Regions from separate parts of the Cellulosimicrobium protaetiae genome, predicted to be linked through region 1. Evidence: riboswitches for the same ligand, from Rfam matches in the RefSeq annotation. Region 1 holds a riboswitch; each other region holds the start of a gene.
The links. Region 1 has a riboswitch for thiamine pyrophosphate ahead of FIC82_RS12385 (ECF transporter S component). Riboswitches for the same ligand answer to the same signal wherever they lie in the genome.
Positions count from the first base shown of each region.

Region 2: another riboswitch for thiamine pyrophosphate. It lies ahead of thiD (bifunctional hydroxymethylpyrimidine kinase/phosphomethylpyrimidine kinase); the one in region 1 lies ahead of FIC82_RS12385 (ECF transporter S component).
Region 3: another riboswitch for thiamine pyrophosphate. It lies ahead of FIC82_RS04575 (thiamine ABC transporter substrate-binding protein); the one in region 1 lies ahead of FIC82_RS12385 (ECF transporter S component).
Region 4: another riboswitch for thiamine pyrophosphate. It lies ahead of thiO (glycine oxidase ThiO); the one in region 1 lies ahead of FIC82_RS12385 (ECF transporter S component).

Region 1 covers NZ_CP052757.1:2,907,095-2,914,837, reverse strand. Annotated here, with positions in the region: gene FIC82_RS12390 (ABC transporter ATP-binding protein) at 1-1,185, opposite strand, end outside; gene FIC82_RS12385 (ECF transporter S component) at 1,178-1,867, opposite strand; TPP riboswitch at 1,981-2,100, opposite strand; gene FIC82_RS12380 (hypothetical protein) at 2,187-2,627, shown strand; gene FIC82_RS12375 (Rv2578c family radical SAM protein) at 2,700-4,364, shown strand; gene FIC82_RS12370 (PPOX class F420-dependent oxidoreductase) at 4,510-4,977, opposite strand; gene aspS (aspartate--tRNA ligase) at 5,185-6,978, shown strand; gene FIC82_RS12360 (MMPL family transporter) at 7,109-7,743, opposite strand, start outside.
Region 2 covers NZ_CP052757.1:3,072,841-3,080,583, reverse strand. Annotated here, with positions in the region: gene pheS (phenylalanine--tRNA ligase subunit alpha) at 28-1,155, shown strand; gene pheT (phenylalanine--tRNA ligase subunit beta) at 1,155-3,764, shown strand; gene FIC82_RS13160 (SDR family oxidoreductase) at 3,761-4,648, shown strand; TPP riboswitch at 4,761-4,856, shown strand; gene thiD (bifunctional hydroxymethylpyrimidine kinase/phosphomethylpyrimidine kinase) at 4,849-5,766, shown strand; gene FIC82_RS13150 (DUF4862 family protein) at 5,771-6,757, opposite strand; gene FIC82_RS13145 (hypothetical protein) at 6,786-7,067, opposite strand; gene FIC82_RS13140 (quinone oxidoreductase family protein) at 7,064-7,743, opposite strand, start outside.
Region 3 covers NZ_CP052757.1:1,068,246-1,075,988, reverse strand. Annotated here, with positions in the region: gene FIC82_RS04600 (sensor histidine kinase) at 1-974, shown strand, start outside; gene FIC82_RS04595 (response regulator) at 1,064-1,696, shown strand; gene FIC82_RS04590 (DUF4235 domain-containing protein) at 1,811-2,122, opposite strand; gene FIC82_RS04585 (ABC transporter ATP-binding protein) at 2,191-3,387, opposite strand; gene FIC82_RS04580 (ABC transporter permease) at 3,387-5,102, opposite strand; gene FIC82_RS04575 (thiamine ABC transporter substrate-binding protein) at 5,212-6,312, opposite strand; TPP riboswitch at 6,395-6,499, opposite strand; gene FIC82_RS04570 (ABC transporter ATP-binding protein) at 6,677-7,558, shown strand; gene FIC82_RS04565 (ABC transporter permease) at 7,555-7,743, shown strand, end outside.
Region 4 covers NZ_CP052757.1:3,785,190-3,792,932, reverse strand. Annotated here, with positions in the region: gene FIC82_RS16320 (thiazole synthase) at 1-48, opposite strand, end outside; gene thiS (sulfur carrier protein ThiS) at 58-291, opposite strand; gene thiO (glycine oxidase ThiO) at 297-1,604, opposite strand; TPP riboswitch at 1,609-1,688, opposite strand; gene thiE (thiamine phosphate synthase) at 1,740-2,432, shown strand; gene FIC82_RS16300 (GNAT family protein) at 2,593-3,246, shown strand; gene FIC82_RS16295 (OmpA family protein) at 3,243-3,941, shown strand; gene guaA (glutamine-hydrolyzing GMP synthase) at 3,976-5,577, shown strand; gene FIC82_RS16285 (glycosyltransferase family 4 protein) at 5,582-6,751, opposite strand; gene FIC82_RS21305 (hypothetical protein) at 6,998-7,743, shown strand, end outside.

The DNA.
Region 1 (7,743 bases):
GCGCAGGAGCGTCGACTTCCCGCCGCCGTTCGGCCCGACGACGGCGAGCACCTCGCCCGCACGGACGTCGAGGTCGACGTCGCGCACGACGGGTGCGTCGGCGCGACGCCTGCGTCCCAGGTGCATCCCGCCGCGGTGGACGTGCAGGCCGCGTGCCCGGAGCGCGACCGGGCGCGACGTGCCGGTCGACGTGCCGGTCGACGTGCCGGTCGACGTGCCGGTCGACGTGCCGACCGACGTCTCGGCGGGTGGGCGGGTCGCGGATCTCTGCAGGGCGGTGGGGGACCGGACGAGGCCGACGAGCCACTCGTCGGTCTCCGAGGAGCCGAGCGGTCCCGGGGCACCCGCCTGCTCCAGCCGGACGTCGAGCGGCAGCCAGCACCCCAGGTCGGCGAGGTCGCGGGCGTGCTCACGCAGGACCCGGTCCGTGGGACCGTGCGCGACGACGCGTCCGTCGCGCCCCAGCACCAGCGTCGCCTCCGGCAGCGCTCCGAGGTCGTCGAGCCGGTGCTCGACGAGCACCACGGAGCGGTGCGGGGGCGAGACGGGGGCCCCGTCGCGGTCGCCGTCGGGGCCGGGACCGGGACCGCGGGCGAGCCCTGCCACGAGCGTCCCGACGTCGTGGGCGGACGCGGGGTCGAGGAGCGCGGTGGGCTCGTCGAGCACGACGAGCTCCGGGTCGGCGACGAGAGCGGCGGCGAGCGCCACGCGTTGCGCCTCGCCGCCGGACAGCGTGTGGGTCGCCCGGTCGTGCAGGTGCGCGGCGCCGACGGCGGCGAGCGCCACGTCCGCCCGCGCGTCCATGGTGCGCGGGTCGGCACCCCGGTTCTCGAGCGCGAACCGCAGCTCCTCGTCCACGCGGGCCAGGCAGAGCTGGTCGCCGGGGCGTTGCTGGACCAGCCCGACGCGTGCGGCGAGCACGGGCGGCGGCACCTCGCGCGGGTCGTCGCCGGCCACGCGGAGCGTGCCTGACACGGTGCCCGGCAGGGTGTGCGGGACGACGCCGACGAGGGCCCGCAGCAACGTCGACTTCCCGCACCCGGACGGGCCGAGGACGAGCAGGCTCGTGCCCGCGGGGACGTGGACGCGGACGTCGTCGAGCACGCGGGCCCCGTGGTGCCCGACGGTGACGGTCAGGGCGGCGGCCGTGACGGCGTCGGGCACGGGCGAGCTCGGCTCAGGCACGGCGGGCCGCGCCGATCGCGAAGGCGTCGAGCGCCCCGGTGCGGGCGAGCGCGTCGCCGAGGAGGCGGGCCGCGAGGCCGCACAGCACGACGCACGAGACGACCTGGATCCCGAGCCGGAGCATCGCGTAGTCCTGACCGAGCCAACCGAACCGGACGGCGTTGAACGCGAACGTGACCAGCGCCGCGCTCACGCCGGACGCGACGAACACCCACCAGCCGTAGCGCCGGTACCGCGTGAGCGCGAACGGCAGCTCGGCGCCGACGCCCTGGACCAGGCCGACGAGGAGCAGGAGCGGCCCGGCGGGGGACGCGAGGAAGACGACCTCGACGAGCGCGGCCAGGGTCTCGGTGAGGATGCCGACACCGGGCTTGCGGACGATGTACGTCGCGAGCGGGCCGACGACGATCCACGCGCCGGCGAGCACGTTCGACGCGAGGTCGGCGAGCGGTCCCATGGCGAGCTGGAGGGGGGCCCAGAGCTGGACGAACGCCCAGTAGACGAACCCGAACACGACGCCGAGGACGGCGATCAGCACCGTCTCGTGCAGGGTCAGCCCGCGGCGTCGTGAGGCGCGCGGGGACGTGCCCGCGCCGGGACCGGCGAGGCCGGGGGGCGCGGCAGGTGGCTCGGTGGTGCGGGGTTCCGTCGCCTGCTGCGGGGCGGTGCGGGGCTCGGTCATGCGGGTTCCCTCCGTCAGGGCCCCCGGGTCGACGGGTGCACGACGGCGCGCCCCCGCCTGGCCCCGCGCGGCCGGCCGGGCGCGCAGGGCGCGCTGGCACGAGCGCGCAGGGGACGGTGACGTCGGCCCTGCTCCCTTCGCTGGTACGAACCAGATCAGGTTCCACGGGTCTGCGGGTGGGACGGGTGTCCGGCCTGCACTCTCAGCGCTCGTGCGCTCCCCGGGGGCGTTCGGCCCGACCCTAGGGTCTCCCGCGCGCCAGGACAATCCCGGCGTCTCACCCATCGGGACGGCGTGCGCGGCATGAGAGCGTGTCGCCATGACGAGTGACAACGACCCCCTGGCCGTGGCAGAGCTGGACCGCCTCGCCGACGACGTCCGGACGGCACCGGCGGGAGACACGACGGCGCAGGTCGCCCTGTGGCGGCAGGTCACCCGCCTCGACACCTGGTTCTTCGTCGCGCGCGGCCCCGACGACCGGCCCCACCCGTACGCCGTGGCGGCCGAGCAGGGGCCGATGGTCTGCCTGTACAGCAGCGCGACCCGCGCGCACGAGGCCGCGGTCACGCTGGGTCTCGTCGTCGAGGGCGACCCCGCGTCTCTGCTGGTGGTGCCGATGCCGGCCGCGATCGACTACGTCGCGTCGCTCGGGGAGGCCGGCGTCGTGGCCGTGACGCTCGACTATCCCCGGATCGGGCACTACGTCCCGTTGGCGAACCTGAGCCTGCTCAAGGCGTGGGCCGCGCAGGACGTGCCGTGACGCCACGGGCCCGGCAGGCAGCTCGCCCGGGCGCACCTTGACACGCATTCGAACACCTGTTCGAATGCTGCCGTGCGGTGGGACGGACAGGCGATCGGCGCGGACGACGGCGCGCTCCCGGGGCTGGAGCGCGCCGGCCTCGTGCGCAGCGTGCGCACGCCCGAGTTCGCGGGCATCACGTTCCACGAGGTGACGGCCAAGAGCGCGCTGTCCAAGGTCCCGGCGATGTCGCGCATGCCCTTCCGCTGGACGGTCAACCCGTACCGCGGGTGCAGCCACGCCTGCTCCTACTGCCTCGCGCCCTCGACCCCGGTGCTGCTCGCCGACGGCACGCAGCGCCCGATCGGCGCGCTGCGCGTCGGCGACGAGATCGTGGGCACCGCGCCGCACGGGGCCTATCGTCGCTACGTGCGCACGCGCGTGCTCGACCGCTGGACCACCCGCAAGCGCGCCTATCGCGTGACCCTCGCGGACGGCACGCGCCTCGTCGCGAGCGGCGACCACCGGTTCCTCACCGAGCGGGGCTGGCGGCACGTCGTCGGGGGTCCGGGGCGGCGTGCCCACCTCGCGCTCGGGGACGTCCTCGTCGGCCCGGGCGCCGCGGCGCTCGCGGACGGCGGCGTCGCCCTCGAGGGCCGCGACGTGACCGGCGGCGACGCGCTGCGCGTCGACTCTCTCGAGGCCCTGGACGGGCCGGGGGAGGAGAGCGAGCTCGTCGACATCACGACGGGTACGCGCGACTTCGTCGCCGCGGGGGTCGTCAGTCACAACTGCTTCGCCCGGCCCACGCACCAGTACCTGGACCTCGACGCGGGCGAGGACTTCGACCGCGAGGTCGTGGTGAAGGTCAACGTCGACGAGGTGCTGCGCGCCGAGCTCGCGCGTCGCTCGTGGGGCCGCGAGCCGGTCGCGCTCGGGACCAACACCGACCCGTACCAGCGGGCCGAGGGCCGTTACCGCCTCATGCCGGGCATCATCGACGCGCTCGCGGGCTCGGGCACGCCGCTGTCGGTCCTCACCAAGGGCACGCTCCTGCGCCGCGATCTCCCTCTGCTCGCGGGCGCCGCGTCCCGTGTCGAGGTCGGGATCGGCGTCTCGCTCGCGCTGCTCGACCCCGCGCTCCAGGCGAGCGTCGAGCCCGGCACGCCGTCGCCCCGCGCGCGCCTCGACCTGATCCGCGCGGTCCGCGACGCCGGCTTGCCGTGCGGCGTCATGGTCGCGCCCGTGCTGCCCTGGCTCACCGACTCCACGCGTGCCCTGACCGACCTGCTCGACGCGGTGAAGGACGCGGGCGCGACGGGCGTGACGGTGCTTCCCCTGCACCTCAAGCCGGGCACCCGGGAGTGGTACATGTCCTGGCTCGCGCGCGAGCATCCCCGGCTCGTCCCGGGCTACGAGCGCGTCTACGCGCGCGGCGCCTACGCGTCGAAGGCCTACCGGTCGTGGCTCTGGGACCGCGTGCGCCCGATGCTCGAGGTGCGCGGCTTCGCCGTGTCCGGGCACCGCGGGCCCGCCGGTGTCGAGGGACGCTACCGCCGGGGCGAGCTCGGCGGGCTCGGCGACACGCACCGCGGCACGGCCCCGCCGACCGACGGTGCGTACCCGGTCGGCAGCCTGGCGGGCGTCGCGTCGCAGCAGGGCACGCGCAGCGGGCACGACGGGGCGCTCGCGGGCATGCCCGTCGACGGCGGGGGTCTCGACGTCGTCGGCGGTGGCGTCGACCAGGTCCTGTTCTGACCCGGTGACGCACCTCGGACCCGGCGGCGCCCAGCCGGGCGGCGCACTGGCCGAGGCCCGGGCGCGCCCGGGGGGCGGCTCAGGAGCGGGAACGGTCCGGTGACCGGCAGGGCGGAACGTTCCGCCGCGCCGCGGCTCGCAGCGCTCAGTCCTCGGCAAGGCGCGCCGGGAAGCCGCCTGTCGCGACCGGGCCCCAGCGCGTGATCGTCAACCGCACGAGCGACTTGCCCTGCGTCACCATCGCGGCGCGGTACTCGTCCCAGTCCGGGTGCTCGCCGCTGATCGACCGGTAGTAGTCGACGAGCGGCTCGACCGACTCGGGCAGGTCGATCACCTCGGCCTCGCCGTCGACCTGCACCCACGGGTCGGAGAACCGCTCGCCGAGGGAGAGCAGCGACGCGCGCGGGTCGCGGCGGACGTTGGCCGCCTTCGCACGCTCCGGGTACGTCGACACGACGACCCGGCCCCCGTCGTCGACCCCGTACGTGACCGGGCTGAGCTGAGGCCGGCCGTCGGCACGGGTCGTGACGAGCACGCCGTCGTGCCGGGAGCGCAGGAACCGCTCGAGCTCGTCGCGCTCGACGCGCCGGTTCGTCGCGATGGTGCGGGCCACGGGTCGTCCTCTCCTGCGGGCGGCGGGCCGGTCGGCGCACGCCGGTGCCGCCGGCCCCGGTGCTGCGACACGGGTGGCGCACGGGTCGTGCGGCGGCACCGCCACCGTATCCGGTCGAGCCCCGCGCGCGCCCGCACTAGAATCGTCCGGACGCGCGCCCGCCCCCCGGGAGCGCGACCCCCACCGCCCACCTGGAAGGAACCCTCCGTGCTGCGCACCCGAACGGCCGGCTCACTGCGGGCCGAGCACACCGGTCAGACCGTCACCCTCACGGGCTGGGTCGACCGTCGGCGCGATCACGGCGGCGTCGCCTTCATCGATCTGCGGGACGCCTCCGGGATCGCCCAGGTCGTCATCCGCGACGAGGCCGTCGCGCACCCGCTGCGCAACGAGTTCGTCCTCCAGGTCACCGGCGAGGTCTCGCGCCGCCCCGACGGCAACGAGAACCCGTCCCTGCCGACGGGCGAGATCGAGGTCGTCGCGAGCGACGTCGTCGTGCTCAACACGGCCGAGGCGCTGCCGTTCCAGGTCTCCACGGCGCTCGCGGACACCGAGACGATCGGCGAGGAGGCGCGCCTCAAGCACCGCTACCTCGACCTGCGCCGGCCCGCGCCCGCGCACGCGCTGCGCCTGCGCGCCAAGGTCAACCAGGCTGCGCGCCGCGTGCTCGACGCCGAGGAGTTCGTCGAGATCGAGACCCCCACGCTCACGCGCTCGACGCCCGAGGGCGCGCGCGACTTCCTCGTGCCCGCGCGCCTCGCGCCCGGCTCCTGGTACGCGCTGCCGCAGTCGCCGCAGCTCTTCAAGCAGCTGCTCATGGTGGGCGGCATGGAGCGGTACTACCAGATCGCGCGCTGCTACCGCGACGAGGACTTCCGCGCCGACCGGCAGCCCGAGTTCACGCAGCTCGACGTCGAGATGAGCTTCGTCGAGCAGGACGACGTCATCGCGCTCGCGGAGAAGATCCTCGTCGCCCTGTGGGAGCTCGTCGGGTACACGATCCCGACGCCGATCCCGCGCATGACGTTCCACGACGCGATGCGTCTCTACGGGTCGGACAAGCCGGACCTGCGCTTCGGCAACCCGCTCGTCGAGCTCACCGACTACTTCAAGGACACGCCGTTCCGCGTGTTCCAGGCTGAGTACGTCGGCGCCGTCGTCATGGCGGGCGGAGCGTCGCAGCCGCGCCGCCAGTTCGACGCGTGGCAGGAGTGGGCCAAGCAGCGCGGCGCTCGCGGCCTCGCGTACGTGACGTTCCAGGAGGACGGGACGCTCGCCGGCCCGGTCGCCAAGAACCTGTCCGACGCCGAGCGCGAGGGTCTGCGCGACGCGACCGGCGCGCAGCCGGGTGACGCCGTGTTCTTCGCCGCGGGCAAGACGTCGGACTCGCGCGCCCTGCTCGGCGCCGCGCGTCAGGAGATCGCGAAGCGCACGGGTGCCATCGACGAGGACGCGTGGGCGTTCGTCTGGGTCGTCGACGCCCCGCTGTTCAAGCCGACCGGTGAGGACGACGACGTCGACCTGGGCCACTCGGCCTGGACCGCGGTCCACCACGCGTTCACGTCGCCGACACCGGACTGGGTCGACACGTTCGAGCAGAACCCCGGCGAGGCGCTGGCCTACGCCTACGACATCGTGTGCAACGGCAACGAGATCGGTGGCGGCTCGATCCGTATCCACCGCCGCGACGTGCAGGAGCGAGTCTTCGACGTCATGGGCATCGGGCCCGAGGAGGCGCAGGAGAAGTTCGGCTTCCTCCTCGACGCGTTCAAGTTCGGGGCGCCCCCGCACGGCGGCATCGCGTTCGGCTGGGACCGCATCGTCGCGCTGCTGACGAAGTCGGACTCGATCCGCGACGTCATCGCGTTCCCGAAGTCGGGCGGCGGGTTCGACCCGCTCACGCAGGCCCCCGCGCCGATCACGCCCGAGCAGCGCAAGGAGGCGGGTGTCGACGCGAAGCCCGCCGCGCCGAAGGACGAGACGGGCGCGGGCGCGGCGTAGCGCTCACCCGGCCCGCACGCACGAGGGGCGCTCCACCCGCGCGGGTGGAGCGCCCCTCGTACGTCCGGCGTCGGCGTGGGCGCCGACCGGCGCGTGTCCTGCGCCGTGCCGTCCGCGGGGTCTGCCGTGATCAGTGCGTGATCGCGAGCTTGCGGTGCACCCAGCGCAGCGGTCGCGGCGCCCACCAGTTGAAGCGTCCGAGCAGCGTCATCGTCGCCGGGACGAGGAGGAGGCGGACGATCGTCGCGTCGATGAGCACGGCGACGGCGAGCGCGAACCCGACCTCCTTGATGACGAGGAGGTCGCCGAAGACGAAGCCCGCGAACACGACGATGATGATCGCCGCCGCCGACGTGATGATCCGGCCGGAGCGCTGGAGCCCCAGGCGCACCGCCTCGTCGTTGGGGTGCCCCGCGTCGTAGAGCTCCTTGACGCGCGCGAGCAGGAACACCTCGTAGTCCATGGCGAGCCCGAACGCGAACGCGACGACGAGTGCGACCACGTACGTCTCGATCCCCCCGACGGACGAGAAGTCGAGCAGGCCCTCCAGGTGCCCGTCCTGGAACACCCACACGAGCACGCCGAGCGACGCCGCGAGCGAGAGCGCGTTCGTCAGCAGCGCCTTGACCGGCACGACGACGGAGCCCGTCATGAGGAAGAGGAGCACGAGCGTCGCGCCGACGACGATCCCGACGGCCCACCACACCCGCTCGCCGAGCGCGTCGAGGAAGTCGACCTGCCCGGCCGCCTGCCCCGTGACCCACA
Region 2 (7,743 bases), 170 kb from region 1:
AGTCCCGCCCTCGCCAGGAAGGCACGCATGTCCAGCCCTGACGCCGACGTCGTCACCCCCGTCACGGGGGACGGCGGCCCGGACACCCCGACCGCTCCCTCCCCGCTCGACGCCGACGCGCTGCAGCGCGCGCTCGACGCCGCCCTCGCCGCGATCGCCGGGGCCGGCGACCTCGACGCGCTCAAGCTCGTCCGTACCGAGCACACGGGCGACCGCAGCGCGCTCGCGCTCGCGAACCGCCAGATCGGCTCGCTCGCGCCGGCCGACAAGAAGGTCGCGGGCAAGCTCCTCGGCCCGCTCCGCGGGCGCGTGAACCAGGCTCTCGCCGCACGCCAGGTGGAGCTCGAGGCCGAGCGCGACGAGCGCGTGCTCGTCGAGGAGGCCGTGGATGTCACGCTCCCGGTCGACCGCGTGCCGTCCGGCGCGCGGCACCCGCTCGAGACGCTCCAGGAGCGCGTCGCCGACTTCTTCGTCGGTCTCGGCTGGGAGATCGCCGAGGGACCCGAGGTCGAGGCGGAGTGGTTCAACTTCGACGCGCTGAACTTCGGCGTCGACCACCCGGCGCGGCAGATGCAGGACACGTTCTACGTGGCCGGGGCCGACGGCTCCGGCGCGGGTGCCGCGGCGCCGTCGAACCTCGTGCTGCGCACGCACACGTCGCCCGTCCAGGCGCGCTCCCTCCTGGAGCGCGGCGTGCCCCTGTACGTCGCGTGCCCGGGCAAGACGTTCCGCACCGACGCGCTCGACGCCACGCACACGCCCGTCTTCCACCAGGTCGAGGGCCTGGCGATCGACGAGGGCCTGACCATGGCGAACCTGCTCGGGACGCTCGACGCGTTCGCGCGCGCCATGTTCGGTCCCGAGGCGCGCACGCGCCTGCGCCCGAGCTACTTCCCGTTCACCGAGCCGAGCGCCGAGATGGACCTGTGGTTCCCCCAGAAGAAGGGCGGGCCCGGCTGGATCGAGTGGGGCGGCTGCGGCATGGTCAACCCGAACGTGCTGCGGTCCGTGGGGGTCGACCCCGACGTCTACTCGGGCTTCGCCTTCGGGATGGGCATCGAGCGCACGCTCATGCTGCGCCACGGCATCGCGGACATGCACGACATGGTGGAGGGCGACGCGCGCTTCTCCGCCCAGTTCGGAACGGAGATCTGATGCCCTACGTCGCCATCGACTGGTTGGGCGACCACGTCGAGCTGCCCGAGGGGCTCACCGCCGAGCGGCTCGCCGCCGACCTCGTCCGCGTCGGCCTGGAGGAGGAGGCGATCCACGGTGCGGCCGTGACGGGCCCGCTCGTCGTCGGGCGCGTCGTGGAGATGACGCCCGAGCCGCAGAAGAACGGCAAGACGATCAACTGGTGCCTGGTCGACGTCGGCCCGGAGCACAACGCCGCCGAGATCCAGGGCGTCGACCCTGCCGACGTGCCGGCGGGCGGTGCGCGCGGCATCGTGTGCGGCGCGCACAACTTCGCGCCGGGCGACCTCGTCGTCGTCGCGCTGCCGGGCTCCGTCCTGCCCGGGCCGTTCGCCATCGCGAGCCGCAAGACCTACGGGCACGTGTCCGACGGCATGATCTGCTCGCAGCGCGAGCTCGGGCTCGGCGAGGACCACGACGGCATCATCGTGCTGCCGCGGCTCGGGTACTCGGCCGAGGACCTGACCCCGGGCCAGGATGCCGTCGCGCTCCTCGGTCTCGGCGACGAGGTGCTCGAGATCAACGTCACGCCCGACCGCGGGTACGCGTTCTCCTACCGCGGCGTCGCGCGCGAGTTCTCGCACTCGACGGGCGCGCGCTTCACCGACCCCGGCCTCCCGGGCTCGCTGCCGACGCCGCCGCCCGCGGCGACCCCTGACGGCTTCCCCGTCGAGGTCGACGACGCGGCGCCGGTCCACGGCGTCGTCGGGTGCGACCGCTTCGTCACGCGCGTCGTGCGGGGGATCGACCCCGCCGCGCAGACCCCCGCCTGGATGCAGCAGCGGCTCACCGCGTCGGGCATGCGGCCGATCTCTCTCGCGGTCGACGTGACGAACTACGTCATGCTCGATCTCGGCCAGCCGCTGCACGCGTACGACCTCGACAAGGTCGCGGCACCGATCGTCGTGCGGCGCGCCGCGCCGGGCGAGCGGCTCGTGACCCTCGACGACGCCGACCGCGGGCTCGACCCCGAGGACCTGCTCATCACGGACAGCCCCGACGGCGCGCGTGCCTCGCGTGTCCTGGGGCTCGCCGGTGTCATGGGTGGCGCCTCCTCGGAGGTCGGCCCGACGACGACGGCCGTGCTCGTCGAGGCCGCGCACTTCGACCCGGTGACGGTCGCGCGCACGTCGCGCCGCCACAAGCTGTCGAGCGAGGCGGCGAAGCGGTTCGAGCGTGGTGTCGACCCGCTGCTGCCCGCGGTCGCGGCCCAGCGCGTCGTCGACCTGCTCGTCGAGCTCGGCGGCGGCACGGCCGACCCCGCGGTGAGCGATCTCGACCGGGTCGCCGCCCCGGCCGCGATCCGACTGCCGGTCGGCGAGGCCGAGCGCCTCGTCGGCGTGCCGTACACGCTCGAGCAGGTCGTGGGCACGCTCGGCGCGATCGGCTGCGCGGTCGAGGCCGACGACGCGGACGCGACGGGCGTGCTCGTCGTCACCCCGCCGTCGTGGCGGCCCGACCTCACGGAGCCCGCCGAGCTCGTGGAGGAGGTCGCGCGCCTCGTCGGCTACGACGAGATCCCGTCGCTCCTGCCTGCTGCTCCCGGTGGGCGCGGGCTCACGCGCGAGCAGCGCGTGCGGCGCTCCGTCGCCCGGGCGCTGGCCGAGGACGGCTTCGTCGAGACCCTGAGCTACCCGTTCGTCGGGGACGCGGAGCTCGACGCGTTGCGCCTGCCCGCGGACGACGAGCGCCGTCGTGCGCTGCGCCTGCTCAACCCGCTCGCCGACGACCGCCCGCTGATGCGCACGGACCTCCTGAGCACGCTGCTGGAGACCACGCGCCGCAACGTCGGCCGCGGGCTCGGCGACGTCGCGCTCTTCGAGGTCGGCCTCGTCACGCACCCGCGTCCGGGCGCGCCCGCCGCGCCCGCGCTGCCGGGCGGCGTGCGTCCGAGCGACGACGAGCTCGCGGCGATCGACGCCGCGCTGCCGTCGCAGCCGCGCCACGTCGCGGGCGTCCTCGTCGGGCGCCGCGTGCGCGCGGGCTGGTGGGGCGTGGGCCGGGCGGCGGACTGGACGGACGCGCTCGGCGCGGCCCGCCTGGTCGCCGAGCGCGTCGGCACCGACGTGCGCGTCGTGGCCGACACCGGGCGCGCCCCGTTCCACCCGGGCCGTTGCGCGCGCCTCGAGCTCGCCGACGGGACCGTCGTCGGGCACGCGGGCGAGCTGCACCCCAAGGTGGTCGAGAACCTCGGCCTGCCCGCTCGCGCGGTCGCGTTCGAGGTCGACCTGTCGGCGCTCGTCGCCGGCTCGTCGGACGAGCCCGTGCAGGCGACGCCCGTCTCGGGCTTCCCTGCGGCCAAGGAGGACCTCGCCTTCGTCGTGGACGCCGACGTGACCGCGCAGTCGCTCCGCGACGCGATCGTCGCCGGCGCGGGAGACCTGGTCGAGGAGGTCGCGCTGTTCGACGTCTTCACCGGCGAGCAGGTCGGGGCGGGGCGCAAGTCGCTGGCGTTCTCGCTGCGGCTGCGCGCCGCGGACCGCACGCTGACCGCGGACGACGTCGCGCGCGTCCGCGAGGGTGCGGTGACCGCCGCGCGCGAGCGCGTCGGCGCGGAGCTGCGGGCGTGAGCGCGAACCTCGGTGTGGGCGCGGCGGGGACCGTCGCGCCCGCGCGGACGGCGCTCGTGACCGGGGCGTCGCGCGGCATCGGCCGCGCGATCGCCGTCGGCCTCGCGGCGGCGGGCCTCGACGTCGCGCTCCTCGCGCGCGACGCGAACCGGCTCGCAGGCGTGGCCGACGAGATCGGTGCGCTCACCGGCGGCGCGGGGCGCGCCGTCGTCGTGACCGCGGACGTCACGGACGCCGCGGCGGTCACGGCCGCCGTCCGGCACGCCGAGGACGACCTCGGGAGCGTCGACCTGCTCGTCAACAACGCGGGTCGTGTCGACGCCGAGGTGCCGCTGTGGGAGGCCGACCCGGACGAGTGGTGGGCGATCGTCGAGACCAACGTGCGCGGGCCGTTCCTGCTCGCGCGCGCGGTGGTGCCGGGGATGCTCGCCCGCGGCGGGGGCCGCGTCGTCGACCTCAACAGCGGCGCGGGCTCGCACGACATGGACGGCGCGAGCGCGTACAACGCGAGCAAGACCGCCCTCCTGCGGCTCGGCGCGAACCTGCACCGGTCCGGCTTCGCGCGCGGCCTGCGCACCTTCGAGGTCTCGCCGGGGGTCGTCCAGACCGACATGACGGCGTCGATGGTCATGCACGAGGGCCGCACCGAGTGGACCCCGGTCGACCGTACGGTCGAGATGGTCGTCGCGATCGCGCGCGGCGAGCTCGACGCCTTCTCGGGCGCGTTCGTGCGCGTCACGCACGACTCGCCCGAGTCGCTGCGCGAGGCCGCCGCGGAGGCGAAGGACCGGGGTGACGTCCTGCCCGGCCCGGACGCGCGGCGCCTGCGCGTCACGCGCTGGGGCGCGGACGACCCGATGCCGGGGGAGCTCCCGCGCCGCTGACCGCGCGCGACACCGCTCCCGCACGCTGCTCCCGCACGCACGCGGCCCCGACGCCGCCCGACCCGCACCGGCGGCGTCGGCGCGTCCGGGCACGTGACGAGCCACTAGCATGGCCACCGACACGGGGTGCCCCACGACCGGGGCTGAGAGGAGACCCGTCGAACCTGCTCTGGCTCGTACCAGCGAAGGGATGTCCGGCGATGACGCTCGCCCTGCCCCAGCACGCTCCTGCCCCCCGGGGCGACCGCCCCCGTCGGCCCTCGCGGCCGCGCGTCCTGTCGATCGCGGGGACCGACCCGACCGGGGGAGCGGGCATCCAGGCCGACCTCAAGTCGTTCGCCGCGCACGGCGCCTACGGGATGGCCGTGACGACCGCGCTCGTCGCGCAGAACACGCACGGGGTGCGGTCCGTGCACGTCCCCGGACCGGCGTTCCTGCGCGAGCAGCTTGACGCAGTGTCCGACGACGTCGAGATCGACGCCGTGAAGATCGGCATGGTCGCCGACGAGGCGAACGCCCGCGAGATCGGGGCCTGGCTCGACGCGCTCGCGACCGCGCGCACCGACTCCGGGCTCCCGCGTCCCTGGGTCGTCCTCGACCCCGTCATGGTCGCCACGTCGGGGCACCGCCTGCTCGACGCGGGCGCCGAGCAGGCCGTGCGCGACCTCGCGGCGCGGGCCGACGTCGTGACGCCGAACCTGCCCGAGCTGGCCGTCCTCGCCGGGCAGGACGTCGCCACGACGTGGGACGACGCGCTGCACCAGGCGACGTCGTACGCGACGACGAGCGACACCGTCGTGCTGCTCAAGGGCGGTCACCTCACCGGCGCGACGTCGCCCGACGCCCTCGTCGCGCCGGGAACGACCCCGGACGCGGCGCCCGTGGTCACGACGTTCGACGCCGCACGCGTGCACACACTCCACACGCACGGGACGGGGTGCTCGCTCTCCGCGGCGCTCGCGGCGCTCCGTCCGCAGCGCGAGGGCTGGGCCGAGGCCGCGCGCGACGCCAAGGCGTGGCTCACGGGTGCCCTGCGCGCCGGCTCCGCGCTACGGGTCGGGACGGGCCGGGGCCCGGTCGACCACCTGCACGCGGTGTCGCCCGTCGCCCCCGGCTGAGCACTCAGCCCTCGGCGCGTGCTCCGGCCCAGGCGGGAAGGACGTCCTCGAGCGCGTCCCGCAGCACGGCGAGCGTGGCGCGGGCGACCGCGAGACGCTCGGCCGGAGCGGCGTCCGACGGGCGCGCCGTGACCTTGGCGCCGACGATCGGGACGGGCCCGGCGGCGGCGAGGAACTCGCGCACCTCGGCCGGCCCGAGCATCGAGTCCTCCGGTCGGGGGAGCGCGGGGTCCGTGCCGTGCGGGGGCACGTGCGCGTCCGACCACGGCTCGCCCCACCGGCCCGGCGTCCCGCTCGCCCCCGAGAGCATCGCGCTCGCGAGGAGACCGGACGCCGCCGCTGCGCGCGCGTGCTCGACGGGCGTCGCGGCGCTGCGTCCCTCGATCGCGGACCGGCCCCAGTTGAGCCCGACGTGCAGGGGGTGGCCCGTGTCCCGGGCCGCACGCGCGACCGCCGCGATCTCGTCGTCGAGCGGCAGGAACCCCTTCTCCGCGACGCCCCACGGGCGCGGCGCGTCGCAGTGCTCCACGACGAGCGGGAGCCCCGCGGGCGCGACGGCGGCGAGCTCGGTGAGGCTGCGCGCGAGCGCGGCACCGGAACCCCGCCCGGGACCGGGCGCCGACTGGAGCTCGACGGCGACGACGCGCCGGCGGCCCTCGGACTCGGCCAGCCGCGCCACGGCGTCGAGGACCCGGCCGACGCCGTCGACCGCGGCGCGGCGGCCCGCCTCGTCGTCGGACGCGAGCCCGTACGCCCGGTCCGTCGTGGCGCGGCGCGCGGTCGCGGCGACCGTGGTGGGGACCAGCGACCAGTGCCCGGGGAGCCCCGCGGCCACGGTGGCGAGCGCGCCCGCGTCGTCGGGGTCGACGGGGTGCTCCAGCCCGTCGAGCCCGTCGGCGTCGAGCGCGGCGTACCAGCCGCCGGGGTCGGGGACGCCCGCGAGGGCGTACGCCCCGAGGAGGGTCAGGGGTCGTGCGAGCTGGTCGTCCATCGGTCCTCGTCGGTCGGGGTGGCAGGGGTCAGGCTCGGGCGACGTCCTCGACGGCGGTCGCGTACTCGCACGTGTAGCCGGGCGGGAACCAGCCCCAGCGGGCGTCCACGTCCTGCGCCGAGACGCCCGCCGGTCGGTCGGCGACGCACGCGTCGGCCTGCTGTCCGAGCCAGACCGTCACGTAGTAGACGGCCAGCACGCCGGTGAGCAGCACCACGAGCACGGTCACGGCGCGGCGCAGGGCGCGCGAGGGGCCGCCGTCCGACCCGTCCTCCTCGCCCGGCCGCGGGGGCACCCAGTCCCAGCTCACGCGGCGCCCGCGTCGGTGGCGGCCGCGGCGTCGGGGAGGAGCAGGACCTTGCCCGTGGTCGCACGGCCCTCCAGCGCGCGGTGCGCGTCGGCGGCGTCGGCGAGCGGGAACGTGGCGCCGACGCGCACGTGCAGCGTGCCGCCCGCGACGGCGCCGAGCACCTCGGTGGCGCGCTCGACGAGCTCGGTGCGCGTCGCGGTGTGGTCGGCGAGCTTGGGACGCGTGAGGACGAGCGACCCGCCCGCGTTGAGCCGCTGGGGGTCGAACGGCGGGACCTGCCCGGAGGAGCCGCCGTAGAGCACGAGGGTGCCCCGGCGGCGCAGCGACGCGAGCGACGCGTCGAACGTGTCCTTGCCGACCGAGTCGTACACCGCGGCGACGCCCTCGCCGCCCGTGAGCCCGCGCACGACCTCGGGCAGTTCCGCGGTGAGGTCCGCGAACGCCGTGTACTGGATCGCGTGCTCCGCCCCCGCGCCGCGCGAGAGCTCCGCCTTCTCGGGGGTCGAGACGGTCGAGACCACGTGCGCGCCCCGCGCGACGAGCATCTGGGTCAGGAGCAGCCCGACGCCGCCCGCGCCCGCGTGCACGAGGACGCGGTCGCCCGGGCGGACCGGGTAGGACGACGTGCACAGGTAGTGCGCCGTGAGGCCCTGGAGCGCGACGGCGGTCGCGTCCT
Region 3 (7,743 bases), 1.8 Mb from region 1:
ACGCCCCCGTGCTCGGCGCGCTGGTCCTCGCGTCGCTCTCCGCGTACTCCGGTGCGGCGACCCCCGCCTCGACGGTCGCGACCCTCCAGGTCGCGCGCTGGTACCCGGCACGCACCGCGGTCCCGGTCGCGGTCGCCGGCTTCCTCGGCCACGCCGTGCAGGCGCTGTGGCGACCGCAGGCCCTGCCGCTCGGCTGGTGGCTCCTGTGCGACCTCGCGGTGCACGCCGCCCTGCTCGGCTGGGGCATGTACTGGCAGGCGCGGGCCCAGCTGGTGTGGTCGCTGCGCGACCGCGCCCGGCGCGCCGAGCGCGAGCAGGAGCGCCACGTCGCGGAAGCGCGGGTCGCGGAGCGCACCCGGATCGCCCGCGAGATGCACGACACCCTCGCCCACCGGCTCTCGCTCCTCGCCGCGACGGCCGGAGCGCTCGAGTACCGTCCCGACGCCGACCCGGCGCAGCTCGCGCGCGCCGCGGGCCTGGTCCGGGCCGGGGTGAGCTCCGCTCTCGGCGACCTGCGTGACGTCGTGCGGGTGCTGCGCGCCGACCCCGTCGACGGTGGCGCACCCGCGCCCCAGCCGACGCTCGACGGCGTCGACCGCCTCGTCGCCGAGGCGCGCGAGGCGGGCGGCGACGTGACCTACGAGCGGTCGGGGTCCGCGGACGTGCCGCGGACCGTCGAGGTCGCGGCGTTCCGCGTCGCGCAGGAGGGGCTGACGAACGCCCGCCGCCACGCGGCGGGCAGCCCCGTCGTCCTGCGGGTCGCCGCCCGGGCGGGCGAGGTGCGCGTCACGGTGTCCGACGCCGGCCCGCGGCTCGTCACCGCCGGGCGCGGCACCGGGGAGCGGGGCGGCGAGGGGACCGGCACCGGGCTCGTCGGCCTGCGCGAGCGCGTCGACCTGCTCGGCGGGACCCTCGACGTCGGGGCCCGCGACGACGGGTTCGTCCTGGACGTCCGGCTACCGTGGGACGCGTGAGCGACCAGGGTGGCCGCGGGGGCGGCGCGCGCACGAGCGACCGGCACGACGACGGCGGGACGCCGCGCGACGTGTCGCGGACCCGGCTCGTGATCGTCGACGACGACGCGCTCGTCCGCGCCGGGCTGCGTCTCATGCTCGACGGCGCGCACGGGATCGAGGTCGTCGGCGAGGCCGCGGACGGCGCCGAGGTCACGGCCGTGCTCGACGCCCACCCGACCGACGTCGTGCTCATGGACCTGCGCATGCCGCGCGTCGACGGGATCGAGGCCACACGACGGGTGCGGTCGCGGACGGACGCACCGGCCGTCGTCGTGCTCACGACGTTCGACAGCGACGAGGAGGTCGTCGGTGCCCTCCACGCCGGGGCCTCGGGCTACCTGCTCAAGGACATGCCGCCCGAGCGGATCGTGGCGGCCGTGCGCGCGGCGGCCACGGGCGAGCCGGTCCTGTCGCCGGGGATCGCGCGGCGCCTCATGACCTCGGTCGCGGACGCGGGCGGCGAGCGCGACCGCGCCCGGGCGGCGCTCGACGCGCTCACCGGGCGAGAGCACGACGTCGCGGTCGAGCTGGGCCGCGGCGCGACGAACGCGGACATCGCCGCGCGCCTGTTCCTCAGCGTCCCGACGGTCAAGGCCCACGTGTCGAACGTGCTGCTCAAGCTCGGCCTGGAGAACCGGACCCAGGTCGCCCTGCTCGTCCACGCCGCCGGCCTGGACTGACGGCCACGCTCCCGCCCGTGGTCGAGCACGTCGTGGCCCGCCGTCGAGCACGACCTGGCGGTCGTCCTGGCCCCGATGACGACCCTCATGTCGTGCTCGGCCCGAGGGGTGAGGTCAGTCGCCCGGCCACTCCCCCGTCCAGCGCTCGAACGCGCGGGCCCCGCCGCGGTCGATGAGCGCCTTCACCACGGCGTAGACCGCGCCCTGCAGGAGCGCGGCGAGCACGATCTCCTTGAGCGGGTACTCCGACTGCAGCGGTGTCGGCGCGTCCTTGCGGTGGCCCGGCGACACCCGCTTGTAGATCTGCTTGAACACCTGCCCCGCGACGAGACCGCCCACGATCGAGCTGACGATCCCGACGGGGCGGTACAGGATCTTCGCGGACTTGCTGCCGTTCTTCTCCGGGGGGTGGTCACCGGTCGTCACGTCGTCCATCCTCCGACGCTAGGTCGGGTGCGGCGCTCTCGCTCGCCGCACGACCACGACGGCCCGGGTCAGGTGGCGACGACCGCGCACCCCGCCGGGTCGACCACGACCCGCACGCGCTCGCCCGGCCCCGGACCGGGCGCGTCGGCACCACCCGCACCGGACGCGAGCGCCACGAGTCGGGCGGGCGCGCCCTCGTCGGTCCCGGGGAGGTCGACGTCGACGGTGACCTCGACCGCACCGCGGCGGAACACGCTGCCCACGACGGTCGCGGCCCAGGTGCCGAGACCCGACGACGAACCGCTCTCGGCGTCGGAACCCGGCGAGCCGACCATGCGTAGCCCGCGCGGCCCGATCGCGAGCAACCCGCCCGACGCGCCGGGCGCATCGTCGTCCGGGCCTCGTCGGTCCATGGCCCGGCCTGCCGCTGACGGCTCGGTGGGGACGAACGCCTGGTAGCCGAGGAACTCCGCGACGCGGCGCGACGCCGGGGCTCGCCACAGGTCCTCCGGCGGCGCGACCTGGAGGAGCCGACCGGCGTCCATGACGGCGACGCGGTCGGCGACGGTGAACGCCTCGTCGTGGTCGTGGGTGACGAAGACGGCGGTCGTGCCGGTGGCCCGCAGCGCCTCGCGCAGGTCGAGCGCGAGGCGCTCGCGCAGCCCGCGGTCCAGCGCGGACAGCGGCTCGTCGAGCAGCAGCAGCCGGGGCCGCGGCGCGAGGGACCGCGCGAGCGCGACGCGCTGGCGCTCGCCCCCGCTGAGCGTCGCGACCGCGCGCCGCTCGTACCCGGCGAGCCCGACGACGTCGAGCAGCTCGGTCACGCGCGCGTCCCGTTCCGCGCGGGGCAGGCCCGCGAGCCCGTAGGCGACGTTGCCCGCGACGTCGCGGTGCGGGAAGAGCTGGCCCTCCTGGAACATGAGCCCGAACCCGCGGCGGTGCACGGGGACGCCCGCGAGGTCGCGCCCGTCCCACGCGACCGCGCCCGACGCCACGGGCTCGAGCCCGGCGACCGCGCGCAGCAGGCTCGACTTGCCGCACCCGCTCGGTCCGAGCAGGGCGAGGATCTCCCCCGGCGCGACGTCGAGCGTGACGCCCGCGACCGCCGTCGTGCCGGGGTCCGTGCGCGCTCCCCCGGCGCCACGCCCGCCGTACCGCACGACGACGTCGCGCACCGCGAGCCCGGCGGCCTCCCCGGTGCCGGGGCCGGGGCGCGGCGGCTCCGGCGCGCCCGCACGCGCGGGAGCGGGGTCGATCTGCACCATCAGAACTCTCCTCCGGGTCGGTCGCCGCGCAACCGCTCGGCGAGCAGCATGACGGCCGCGGTGAGCAGCGCGAGCACGACGCTCGCCGCGAGCGCCATGCCGTAGTTCTCGGCCCCGGGACGCCCGATGAGCCGGAAGATCACGACGGGCAGCGTGGCGCTGTCGGGGCGGGCGAGGAACGACGTCGCGCCGAACTCCCCGAGCGAGACGGCGAACGCGAACCCGACGGCGAGCCCGAGCGACCGCGCGGCGATCGGCCCGTCGACGGTGCGGAACACGCGCCCGGGGGCGGCGCCGAGGGTCGCGGCGGCCTCGCGCAGGCGCGGGTCGATCGCGCGCAGCGTCGGCAGGACCGTGCGCACGACGAGCGGGATCGCGACGACCGCCTGCGCGATCGGCACGAGCAACCCGGACGTGCGCAGGTCGACGTCGAGCCCGAGCGGCCGGTCGAGCGTGAGGAGGAATCCGAAGCCGACCGTCACCGCGGAGACCCCGAGCGGGAGCATGAACACCGAGTCCAGCACGGAGATCGCGCGCCGCCCGCCGCGCGAGCGCGGGCGCCGGGACACGACGAGCGCGACGAGGCCGCCGATCACGACGGCGAGCACGGTCGCGAGCGCCGCCGTCCGTAGCGAGTTGCCCGCCGCCTCCCACACGGTGACGGACAGCGCGTTGCGCCCTCCCGTCGTGCCGAGGTTCGCGTAGTTGTCGAGCCCCCAGCCGCCGCCCGGGACGCGGAACGACCGCACGACGAGCGTGCCGAGCGGGAGCCCGACGAGCACGACGACCACGACCGCGGTGAGCGCAGCGGGCGCGAGGTCGCCGGTCGGGCGGCCGTCGCGCCACAGGCGCAGCGGGTGGGCCGACGAGGCCGACGACGAGAGGTTCAGCGCGCGCTCGCGCTTGGCCCGCGTGCGGTTCGCGACCATGAGGGCCGCGGCCACGACGACGAGCTGGACCACCGACAGCACGGCGGCGGTGCGCAGGTCGAGGAACTGGGTGGTCTGGATCCAGATCTCCGTCTCGATCGTCCCGTAGCGGATGCCGCCCAGGACGAGGACGACGCCGAACGCCGTCGCGCAGAAGAGGAAGACGATCGACGCGGCGCTCGCTATCGCCGGCGTCAGCGCGGGGAGCGTGACGGTGCGGAACGCGCGCCACGGCGTCGCGCCCAGCGCCCGCGCGGCCTGCTCGGCGCGGGGGTCGAGGTGCTCCCACAGCCCGCCGACCGTACGCACCACCACGGAGTAGTTGAAGAACACGAGCGCGACGACGATCGCCGCGAACGTCTCGTCGAGCCTCAGGAACCCGAGCGGGCCGCCCTGCACGAGCAGCGACCGGAAGGCGACGCCGACGACGACGGTCGGGAGCACGAACGGCACCGTGACGAGCGCGCGCACGACCCGCCGCCCGGGGAACCGGCACCGGTACAGCACGTACGCACCGGGCACGCCGAGCAGCACGGAGAACGCCGTGCCGAGCACGGCCTGCCACAGCGTGAGCCCGAGGATGCGCCACGTCCGCGGCTGGGAGAAGACCTCCGCGAACCCGGACAGGTCCAGGCCGCCGTCGTCCCCGACGAACCCGCGCGCCACGAGCGTGACCACCGGCCACGCGAAGAACACCCCGAGGAACACCAGCGGCACCGCCGCCGCCAGCCCCCAGGCCGCCCCGCGCCCGAGGCGACCCCGCCAGGGTGCCCGCGCCCTCACCACGGTTCTCCCTCGGCCGACCACGGTTCTACCTCGCGGGACCAGGGCTCTACCTCGCGTGACCACGGTTCTATCTCGCGAGGTAGAACCGTGGTCACGCGTGGACCGGGCGTCAGTCGACGACCGTCGCCGTCCATGCCTTGATCCACTCGTCGCGGTGCGCCGAGATGTCGGCGGGCGCGACCTCGAAGGGCTCGTCGGCGAGCGGCGCGAACTCGGCCCAGCCGTCGGGGAGCGCGACGGAGTCGTCGGCGGGGTACATGTACATCTGGCCGGGCACGTCGGCCTGGAACGCCTCGCTCACGAGGAAGTCGACGAGCTGCTGCGCGCCCTCGGGGTTCTTCGCGTTCGCGAGCACGCCCGCGTACTCGACCTGGCGGAAGCACGTGTCGAGCAGAGCCCCGGTCGTGGACGCGGAGCCGTCCTCGGTGAGCGTGAACGCGGGCGACGTCGAGTACGACAGCACGAGCGGGCGCGGCCCCGCGCCCTCGGAGCCGGAGAAGTCGACGTAGTAGGCGTCAGACCAGCCGTCGACGACCTTCACGCCGTTGGCGCGCAGGTCGGCCCAGTAGTCCTCCCAGCCGTCCTCGCCGAACGCCCCGACGGTCGCGAGGAGGAACGCGAGACCCGGCGACGAGGTCGCGGGGTTGGTCACGACGAGGAGGTCCTCGTACTCCGGCTTCGCGAGGTCCTCGAGCGAGACGGGCTCCGGGATCCCGGCGTCGGCGAACCACGCGTGGTCGACGTTGACGCAGACGTCGCCGAGGTCGACCGCCGTGAGCTCGTCGCCGTCGCCGACGGCGTACGAGGCCGCCGAGTCGGACAGGCCCTCCGGCACGTAGGGCGCGAGCACGCCCTCGTCGATCGCGCGGGACGCGAACGTGTTGTCGATCCCGAACACGACGTCGCCCAGCGGCGAGTCCTTCGTGAGGATCAGCTGGTTGACGAGCGCGCCGCCGTCGCCGGGCGCGACCTGCTCGACGGTGAGCCCGCTCTCCTCCTCGAACGCCGCGAGGACCTCGTCGCTCACGGCGAAGGAGTCGTGCGTCACGAGGGTGACGGTGTCGCCGGTGCCCGACGCGTCGTCGCCCCCCGAGCCTGACGTCGCGTCGTCGCCGCCGCTGCACGCGGCGAGCGCGAGGAGGGCGAGGGTCGTCCCCGCGCCGGTGACGAGGGACCGGGCCCGGCGGGTGCGGGCGGTCGTGCGTTGCATGTGTCCTCCCAGGACGTTCAGGAGGGGTCCACCGGCCCGCGCGACCGACGCTGCGACGAGCGCGGACGACCGCACGAGCAGGTGATCGAGATTCCCGACTTCCTCCACCGGTGCTAACCGGGTCAGGTTCGAGGGTCTGCGGTGGTCCGCACTCTCAGCTCCTCCAGGAGCTCCCCTGTCGTTCACGTCGAGCCTACACCGGGCCGCCCCTCGGGAATCCCCCTGAGAGAACCCTGAGAGCGGCCCTGCGGCGACCAGGGAAGGGTCCGGGCCGGTCCCCGATGCCCGGGGGTACGCCCCCGCGGGAGGGTCGTGACGACCGGACCGGGAGCCCCGGCCGACGACCGCAGGAGGGGAAGGACCGATGAGCAGCAGACCTGGGACGACGGGTGCGACGACGACCGTCGCCGCGTCCGCAGAGCACGCCACGGGGGCCGCAGGAGCCTCCGGAACCACGCCGGAGCGTCCCGTGATCGCCACCGCGCGCGGCCTCGTCAAGACCTACGGGCGCGGCGAGGCGACGGTCCGCGCGCTCGACGGCGTGGACGTCGACCTCGAGCGGGGGCGTCTGACCGCGATCATGGGCCCCTCGGGGTCGGGAAAGTCGACCCTCATGCACTGCCTCGCCGGACTGGACTCCCCCACGGTGGGGACCGTCGTCGTCGACGGCGAGACGGTCTCCGCGATGAGCGAGCGGCGCCTGACGCGGCTGCGCCGCACGCGCATCGGGTTCGTGTTCCAGTCGTTCAACCTGGTCCCGACGCTCACGGCGGAGGAGAACATCGTGCTCCCGCTCGCCGTCGCGCGCCGGCCCGTGGACCGCGAGTGGTTCGACCGCGTGGTCGACGCCGTGGGGCTGCGCCCGCGCCTCGGGCACCGCCCGGCGGAGCTCTCGGGCGGGCAGCAGCAGCGCGTCGCGTGCGCGCGGGCGCTCGTGTCCCGCCCGGCCGTCGTGTTCGCGGACGAGCCGACGGGCAACCTCGACTCGCGCGCCGCCGCGGAGGTGCTCGGCTTCCTGCGCTCCTCGGTGGACGACCTCGGCCAGTCCGTCGCCATGGTCACGCACGACCCGACGGCGGCGTCGTACGCGCACCGCGTCCTGTTCCTCGCGGACGGCCGCCTGGTGACCGAGCTGCGCGACCCGACCCCGCAGGCCGTCCTCGACACGCTCGGGGCCCTCACGCCGGCGGCATCCGCGGGCGCGCACCCCGCCGACCCGGCGCACGAACCGGCGGGCGTCCGATGATGGGCCGGATCGCGCTGCGCGGCGTGCGCGCGCACGGCGCGCAGCTCGTGCTGTCCGTGCTCGCGGTGACGATCGGCGTCGCGTTCGTCACCGGCACGTTCGCGCTGCGCGCCATGCTGGAGTCGACGTTCGACGGCATCGTCGCGTCGTCGATCCAGGCCGACGCGTACGTGCGCGGCGCCGCC
Region 4 (7,743 bases), 880 kb from region 1:
CTCCGTCGGTCGGTTCGCGGTCGCGGGGGAGCTGTCGGTCGTGGTCACGGGTCCTCCTCAGCCGCCCTGGACGGCGGTCACGATCTCGATGCGGTCGCCGGGCGCGACGACGGTCGTCGCCCACGAGCCGCGCGGCACGACGGCGTCGTCCACGGCGACGGCGACGCCCTGCGGCGTCCCGTCGGCGACGTACGCGGGCACGAGCGCCGCGACGAGCTGCTCGAGGTGCACGGGTGCGTCGAGCGGGTAGGGCTCGCCGTTGACGAGCGCGGTCGGAGCGGGTGGGGTCATGAAGATCACCTCGGTGTCGTCGTCGAGAGCGCGGCGAAGCGGTCGGGGCGGGTCGGGGCGAGGGCGGTCGCGGCGTCGGTGGGGAGCGCGGCGCCGGTGAGGCCGGCGACGACAGCGGCGGCGGTGAGCGGCGCGAGCAGGATGCCGTTGCGGCCGTGGCCGGTCGCGAGGTGCAGCCCGGGGACGTCCGTGGGGCCGACGAGCGGCAGGTTGTCCGGCGTCGCGGGGCGCGCCCGGGGCGTGACGTCGACGAGCGCGGCCTCGTCGATGCCGGGCAGGAGTGCGCGTGCGTCGCGCAGCAGCGCGAACACCCCGCCCGCGGTCGCGCGGCGGTCGTCGGGGTTCTCCTCGGACGTCGCGCCCACGACGACCTCCCGGTGCCCCGCGCAGCCGTGACCCTGCCCCTCCGGGACCGGGTCGCGCGGCACGACGTACACCGGTCGCCCCTGCACGACGCCGCGCACCACGTGCTCCAGCGCGAGGTCCGGACCGGCGTCGAGGCGCAGCGTCTGGCCCTTCACCGGTCGGGTGGGCACGACGGCGCCCGGCACGTCCGCGAGCAGCGCGCCGGACTCCCAGCCCGCGGCGACGACGACCGCGCCCGCCCGGTGGAGCCGGCCCGCGTCGTCGTGCACCCCGACGACCCGCCCGGCCGGGTCGAGCGCGAGCCGCGTCGCCGACGCACGCACGACGGCGGCGTGCACGACCGAACCTCCGTCCGCGCCCGCGAGCGTGCCCGGCTTCGCACCGGGGACGGCGTCGAGCGCGCCGAGCAGCGCGGCGTGCGCCGCGCGCGGGTCGACCGCGTGGTCCGCGGGCGCCCAGGCCGCGCCCGCGACCCGCGGGCCGAGGTACGGCTCGCGCCGACGCGCGTCGGCGACGGTGAGCTCGTGCGACGCGAGGCCGTGCGCGGCGTGCAGGGCGAGGACGCGGCGCAGCAGGGCGAGGTCGTCGGCGTCGTACGCGAGCGTGAGGGTGCCCGCGGTGCGCAGCCCGACGTCGGCCCCCGTCGCGGCGTGCAGGTCCGCGGCGAACCCGGGCCAGGTCGCTGCGGCGGCGAGGTGCAGGCGCAGCGCGGCGTCCTCGCCGAAGTCCGCCTCCGTGACCGGGGCGAGCATGCCCGCGGCGGCGTGCGTGGCCCCGTCGCCCGGCGCCGGGTCCAGCACCGTGACGGTCAGCCCGGCGCGCGCCGCGCGCCACGCGACGGCGAGCCCCACGATGCCGCCGCCCACGACGACGACGTCGCGTGCGCCGTCGGGCACGGGCGCACCGGCCCCGGACGTGCGGGGTCCGGGACGGACAGGGGTGTGCATGCGCGCTCCCTTCGCTGGCATGACCCAGATCAGGTTCGACGGTCGGCTCCGACGCCCTCTCAGCCCCGTGCGGGGCTCCCGTGCTGTCGGCCACACTACCCGCGTGCGGGAGCGGGCGCGGCTAGGCTCCGGCGGGTGAGCACCGAGACCTTCGCCACGCCCGCTACCCCCGTCGTGCCGGCTCCGGACGACGCGCGCACCCGCCTCGCCGATGCGCGCCTGTACCTCTGCACCGACGCGCGCGAGGAGCGCGGCGACCTCGAGGACTTCCTCCACGCCGCGCTCGCGGGGGGCGTCGACGTCGTCCAGCTCCGCGACAAGTCGCTCGACGTCGCGCGCGAGCTCGAGCTGCAGGATCTCGTCGCCCGGGTGGCGGCGGAGCACGGCGCGCTCTGGGCGGTCAACGACCGGGCCGACGTCGCGCGCCTCGCCGGCGCGCCCGTCGTCCACATGGGCCAGGGCGACCTCCCCGTGCCCGCGGTGCGCTCCCTGCTCGGCCCGGCGCCGGTGCTCGGCCGGTCCACCCACTCGGCCGACCAGGCCGCCGTGGCCGAGGCCGACCCGGACGTCGACTACTTCTGCGTCGGGCCGCTGTGGGCGACGCCCACGAAGCCGGGACGCGCCGCCGTCGGGCTCGACCTGCTGCGCGACGTCGCCGCGACGCGCCCGACGACCCCCTGGTTCGCGATCGGAGGGATCGATGCCGAGCGGCTCGGTGCGGTGCTCGACGCCGGCGCGACGCGCGTCGTCGTCGTGCGGGCGATCACGCAGGCGTCCGACCCCGAGCGTGCGGCGCGGGACCTGCGCGCCCGGCTCGGCACCGTCTGACGCGGGCGCTCCGCCGCGCCTCGACGCGGCGGAGAACGTCTCGGTATGGGTACTTCTGCCCGCCGCAGGAGGGTTACGCGGGTGTGCCCGGTATGGCAGGGTCGACGGCGGGTCGCCGCCCGGCAGTCGGGTGGCGGTGGACCGTCCGACTCGGGGGATCATGAACCGCGCACGCTCGTCGCTCACCGCCCTGGCCGTCATCGCCACGCTCGCGCTGTCAGGCTGCGGGCTGCTCGGCGGATCCCCGGAGGACGCCGACCCGCCCGCGGCGAGCTCGGCGCAGGCCGACGAGGGTGGCGCGGAGGCCGGCGTCGACGAGGCCGCCGCGGGTGGCGCGGCGCGCGTCGCCGACTCCGTCATGGCCGAGCAGACCGTCGACGCCCCGAGCAGTGAGCTCGGGGGAGAGCTCACGACGACGCTGCGCTCCGTCGAGGTCCAGGACGAGATCCTCACGGTGCGGTGGGCGCTCCGCTGGGACAGCGACGACCAGCCGGACGACGCGTCGGCGAGCCACCTGGACCTCGGCATCGACTGGGTCCTCACCGCGACCGACCCCGTCGGGCTCGTGCAGTACCGTCCGTTCTGCACGGAGGGCTCGTGGAAGGGTGGCTCACCGGACCCGCAGCAGTGCAGCTATCACATCGTCGGCTCGCCGCGGTACCCGTTCGACGGGTTCGTCAACCACGCGACGATCGAGGCGTTCGCCCAGCTCCCCGCCCCCGAGGGATCGCCCGCGACGATCGACGTCCTGCCCGGCCAGGGGCTGCCGGTCTTCACGGCCGCGGAGATCACGTACCTCGACGGTGCCGAGTGACGAGCTCCGCGCGGACCGCCGGCCGCTCGCCGCGCGTGCGTGCGGTCCGCACGGCGGCCGCGACCTTCCTCGGGGCCGTGCTCGTCGCCGCGCCGCTCGGCCCGACGCTCCCCGCGGCAGCGTCCGACGACGGCTCCGATCGTCACGACGAGCTCGTCGCCGAGGTCGAGCAGGAGCTCGCGGCGGAGCGCGAGGCGATCCTCGACGCGACGCCTCCCGGGGCGATCACGGACGCGATGCGCGAGGACGCCGTCCACCCGCTGAACGTCGACGACTCGACGTTCCCGCTCGACGTCGAGGACGCGACCACGCGCCTGGAGACGACGCGCGAGGACGCCGGCGAGACGGTCGTCGTGCTCACCTCCGACCTCCTGTTCCCGTTCGACGAGTCGGCGCTGACCCCGGCGGCGGCAGCGGCGCTCGCCGAGCTCGTGGACCAGATCCCGCAGGGGGCCGCGGTCGCCGTCGACGGGCACACCGACTCGATGGGGACCGACGCGCGCAACGACGAGCTGTCCGTCGCGCGCGCCGAGTCCGTGGCGGCCGTCCTGCGCGCCGAGCGGCCCGACCTCACCCTCACGGTCGGCGGGCACGGCAGCCGGGAGCCGGTGGCGGAGAACATCGTCGGCGGCGAGGACAACCCGGCGGGCCGGGCTCTCAACCGGCGCGTCGAGCTGTCCTTCGAGGACGGCTGACGGGCAGCGGTCCGCGGGCACCTAGAATCGACGGGTGACCTCCGCTCCCGACGCCTCCACGTCTCCCGCGCCCGCCACGCCCCGACCTGTCCTCGTCGTCGACTTCGGCGCGCAGTACGCGCAGCTCATCGCGCGCCGCGTGCGCGAGGCCAAGGTGTACTCCGAGATCGTGCCGCACACGTTCACGGTCGAGCAGATGCTCGCGAAGGACCCGGCGGCCATCATCCTCTCGGGCGGCCCGTCGTCCGTGTACGCGACCGGCGCCCCGTTCGTCGACCCCGCGCTGTTCGACGCCGGCGTCCCCGTCATGGGCATCTGCTACGGGTTCCAGGCGATGGCCAAGGCGCTGGGCGGCGAGGTGGCCCAGACGGGCCTGCGCGAGTACGGCGGCACCGAGGTCGAGGTCTGCTCGGCAGGCGTGCTGCTCGCCGAGACCCCCGAGAACCAGACCACGTGGATGAGCCACGGCGACGCCGTGCACCGCGCGCCCGAGGGCTTCGAGGTGCTCGCGACGTCGTCCGGCTCGCCGGTCGCCGCGTTCGAGAACCGTGAGCGCCGCCTGTTCGGTGTGCAGTGGCACCCCGAGGTCAAGCACTCCGCGCACGGCCAGACCGTGCTCGAGCACTTCCTGTACGACGGCGCGGGGCTGGCTCCCGACTGGACTCCCGGCAACGTCATCGCCGACCAGGTCGCGGCGATCCGCGCCCAGGTGGGCGACGCGCGCGTCATCTGCGGCCTCTCGGGCGGCGTCGACTCGTCCGTCGCCGCGGCGCTCGTGCAGAAGGCCGTGGGCGACCAGCTCACGTGCGTGTTCGTCGACCACGGCCTGCTGCGCGCGGGCGAGGCCGAGCAGGTCGAGCGCGACTTCGTCGCCGCCACGGGCGTGCGGCTCGTCGTGCGCGACGAGCGCCAGCGCTTCCTCGCGGCGCTCGCGGGGCACAGCGACCCCGAGACCAAGCGCAAGATCATCGGTCGCGAGTTCATCCGCGTGTTCGAGGACGCCGCGCGCGACGTCGTCGCCGAGGCCGGCGCGCACGGGGAAGAGGTCAAGTTCCTCGTCCAGGGCACGCTCTACCCGGACGTCGTCGAGTCCGGCGGTGGTGAGGGCGCGGCGAACATCAAGTCCCACCACAACGTCGGCGGCCTCCCCGACGACCTGCAGTTCTCGCTCGTCGAGCCGCTGCGGACGCTGTTCAAGGACGAGGTCCGTGCCGTCGGCCTCGAGCTCGGCGTGCCCGAGGAGATCGTCTGGCGTCAGCCGTTCCCCGGCCCCGGGCTCGGCATCCGCATCGTCGGCGAGGTCACGGGCGACCGGCTCGAGACGCTGCGCGCCGCCGACGCCATCGCGCGCGAGGAGCTGACGAAGGCCGGCCTCGACCGCGAGATCTGGCAGTGCCCCGTCGTGCTGCTCGCGGACGTGCGCTCCGTGGGCGTGCAGGGCGACGGCCGCACCTACGGTCACCCGATCGTGCTGCGACCGGTGTCGTCCGAGGACGCGATGACGGCGGACTGGACGCGCCTGCCCTACGACGTGCTGTCCGTCATCTCGACGCGCATCACCAACGAGGTCGCGGAGGTCAACCGGGTCGTCCTCGACGTGACGAGCAAGCCCCCGGGCACCATCGAGTGGGAGTGACCCCTTAGCGGGGGCGACGGGCCCGGCGAGCCACCGCGATCGAGGTGGCTCGCCGGGCCCGTTCGTACGCCGCCTCGACGTCCGCGAGGACGCGCGGCCAGCCTGCCGACGACGGGACGTCGCGGTTGTGCGCGACGATCCGGTCGAGCAGGCCGTCCTCGGTCGCGAGGCGGACGAGCGCGTCGGTGAGGCCGGCGTCGTCGTCCGCGAGGAGCGCGTCGACGCCGTCGGTGAGGCGTTCCGCGACGCCGGACTGCGAGCGCGTGAGGACGGCGAGCCCGGCGGCCTGGCCCTCGAGCGCGGCGATGCCGAACGCCTCCTCGACGGCGGGCGCGGCGAACACGTCGGCGCGCGCGTAGAGGCGCTTGAGCCCGGTCGCGTCGAGCCGTCCGGGCAGCGACACGACCGTCCCCAGCCCGTGCTCCGCCACGAACCGGCGTGCCACGTCGAGCTCGGGGCCGTCCCCGGCGAGCGTCACGTGGAGCGCCCCCTCGGGCAGGCGCGCGACGGCGTCGCGCACGACCTCCAGGAGCGGCAGCACGCGCTTGCGGGGAGCGAACCGCGTCGCCGCGACCACGTGCACCGCGGCACCCTCCATGCGGTCTCCGCGCTCGGTGCGCGGGACGCGCCACGCGTCGAGGTCCAGGCCGTTGTGCAGCACCACGACCTCGCCGTGGTCGCCGACGATGCGGCGCAGGGGCGCGGCCGTCAGCTCGCTCACGGCGGACCACAGCACGGGCCAGCGCGACCAGCCCACGACGCGGTCGAGCCCGGCGAACGCCTTCTCCGCCCGGCCCCACACGCTGTGCACGGTGAGCACCGCGGGCAGGCCCGCGCGGACGACGGTGCGCAGCGACGCCTGCGTCGAGGGCGTGAGGACCCCCATGTGCAGGTGCACGACGTCGGGCCGGTCCGCCCCCAGGATCCGCGCCACGTGGTGCGGTGCGCGCGGGTGCACGGGGTAGCCGCCCGGGACGCGCGCGGCGAGCCGGTGGACCGTGACGTCCCCCTCCCGCTCGGTGGAGACCCCGTGCGCGCCCGGACGGGCCGGGGTCGTGCAGACCACCGAGACGTCGTGGCCGGCCGCGGCCTGCTGCTGGGCGAGGCGCGCGACCTGGGTCTCGATCCCGCCGAGCAGGGGCAGGTAGCAGTCGGTCAGGTGGGTGATGCGCACGGACGGCATCCTCCCATCCCCGCGCGGGGTGACGTCGGACCGGTCCCGTCCGGCCCGCGGCCCGCGGTGAGGGCGGGCCGGGCTCCGGGCGACGCGCTGAGGTGCGCGTTCGCCGCGCGGTCCGTCGTCGTCGTCGCTACCGTGGGTCCCGTATGGGTGGTTCGACCGCCCTGCGGCGGTCCCGCGCCCGCGGGTCGCGGCCCGCGGGCGGCATCAGGTGGGTCCTGACGAAGGGGAGAGCGCGCCATGTCGAGCACCGTCACCGTCACACCGGCGAAGGGGGCACGGGGCATCGGCCTCGTGTCGATCATCGCCGGCATCGTCCTCCTCCTCGCCGGGATCGGGACCTGGATCGTCGTCGCGAACCAGCTCTCCGCCGAGGAGATCACCGTCTCGGACGACGCGTCGTTCATGGCGGGCCGCCACGTCAACGGGCCGCTCACCGCGTACGCGCAGGCCGAGGTCATCAACAAGCACGCCCTCGAGGCGAGCGGTGGCCAGACGTACGCCGAGCTCGACCAGGACGACCCGACGCGCCAGACCGTCATGACGGCGTCGTTCCTCCGGGCGTCGCTCTTCACGTCCGTCGTCGCGTTCGGCGTGTGCCTGCTCGTCATGGGGCTCGGTGTCCTGTTCATCCTCGTCGGGATCGCGCTCCGGCGGCTCGCGGGCGGCCCCAGCGTCGCGGTCGAGACGCCGGGGGCGTACACGTCGTCGGGTGACCTGTCGGACGCGGGCCGACACGTGGCGCCCGCCCATGCGGCTCCCACCGCGCCGCCCGTCCGTCCCGAGCCCACACCTCCGGCCGAGCCGCCGAGCCGCGCGTCCGCCCTCTCGACTCCGGGCGCCGAGGCGCGCGCGGCCGCGACGCCCGTCGAGGCGACGGGCGCACCCGGCACGGGGACGCCGTCCGCCCCCGGTGCGTCACCCGCCGCCTCGCCGGACACGACGCCGCCCGCGACCGGTCCGACCGTCACCCCGCCCGAGCGTCG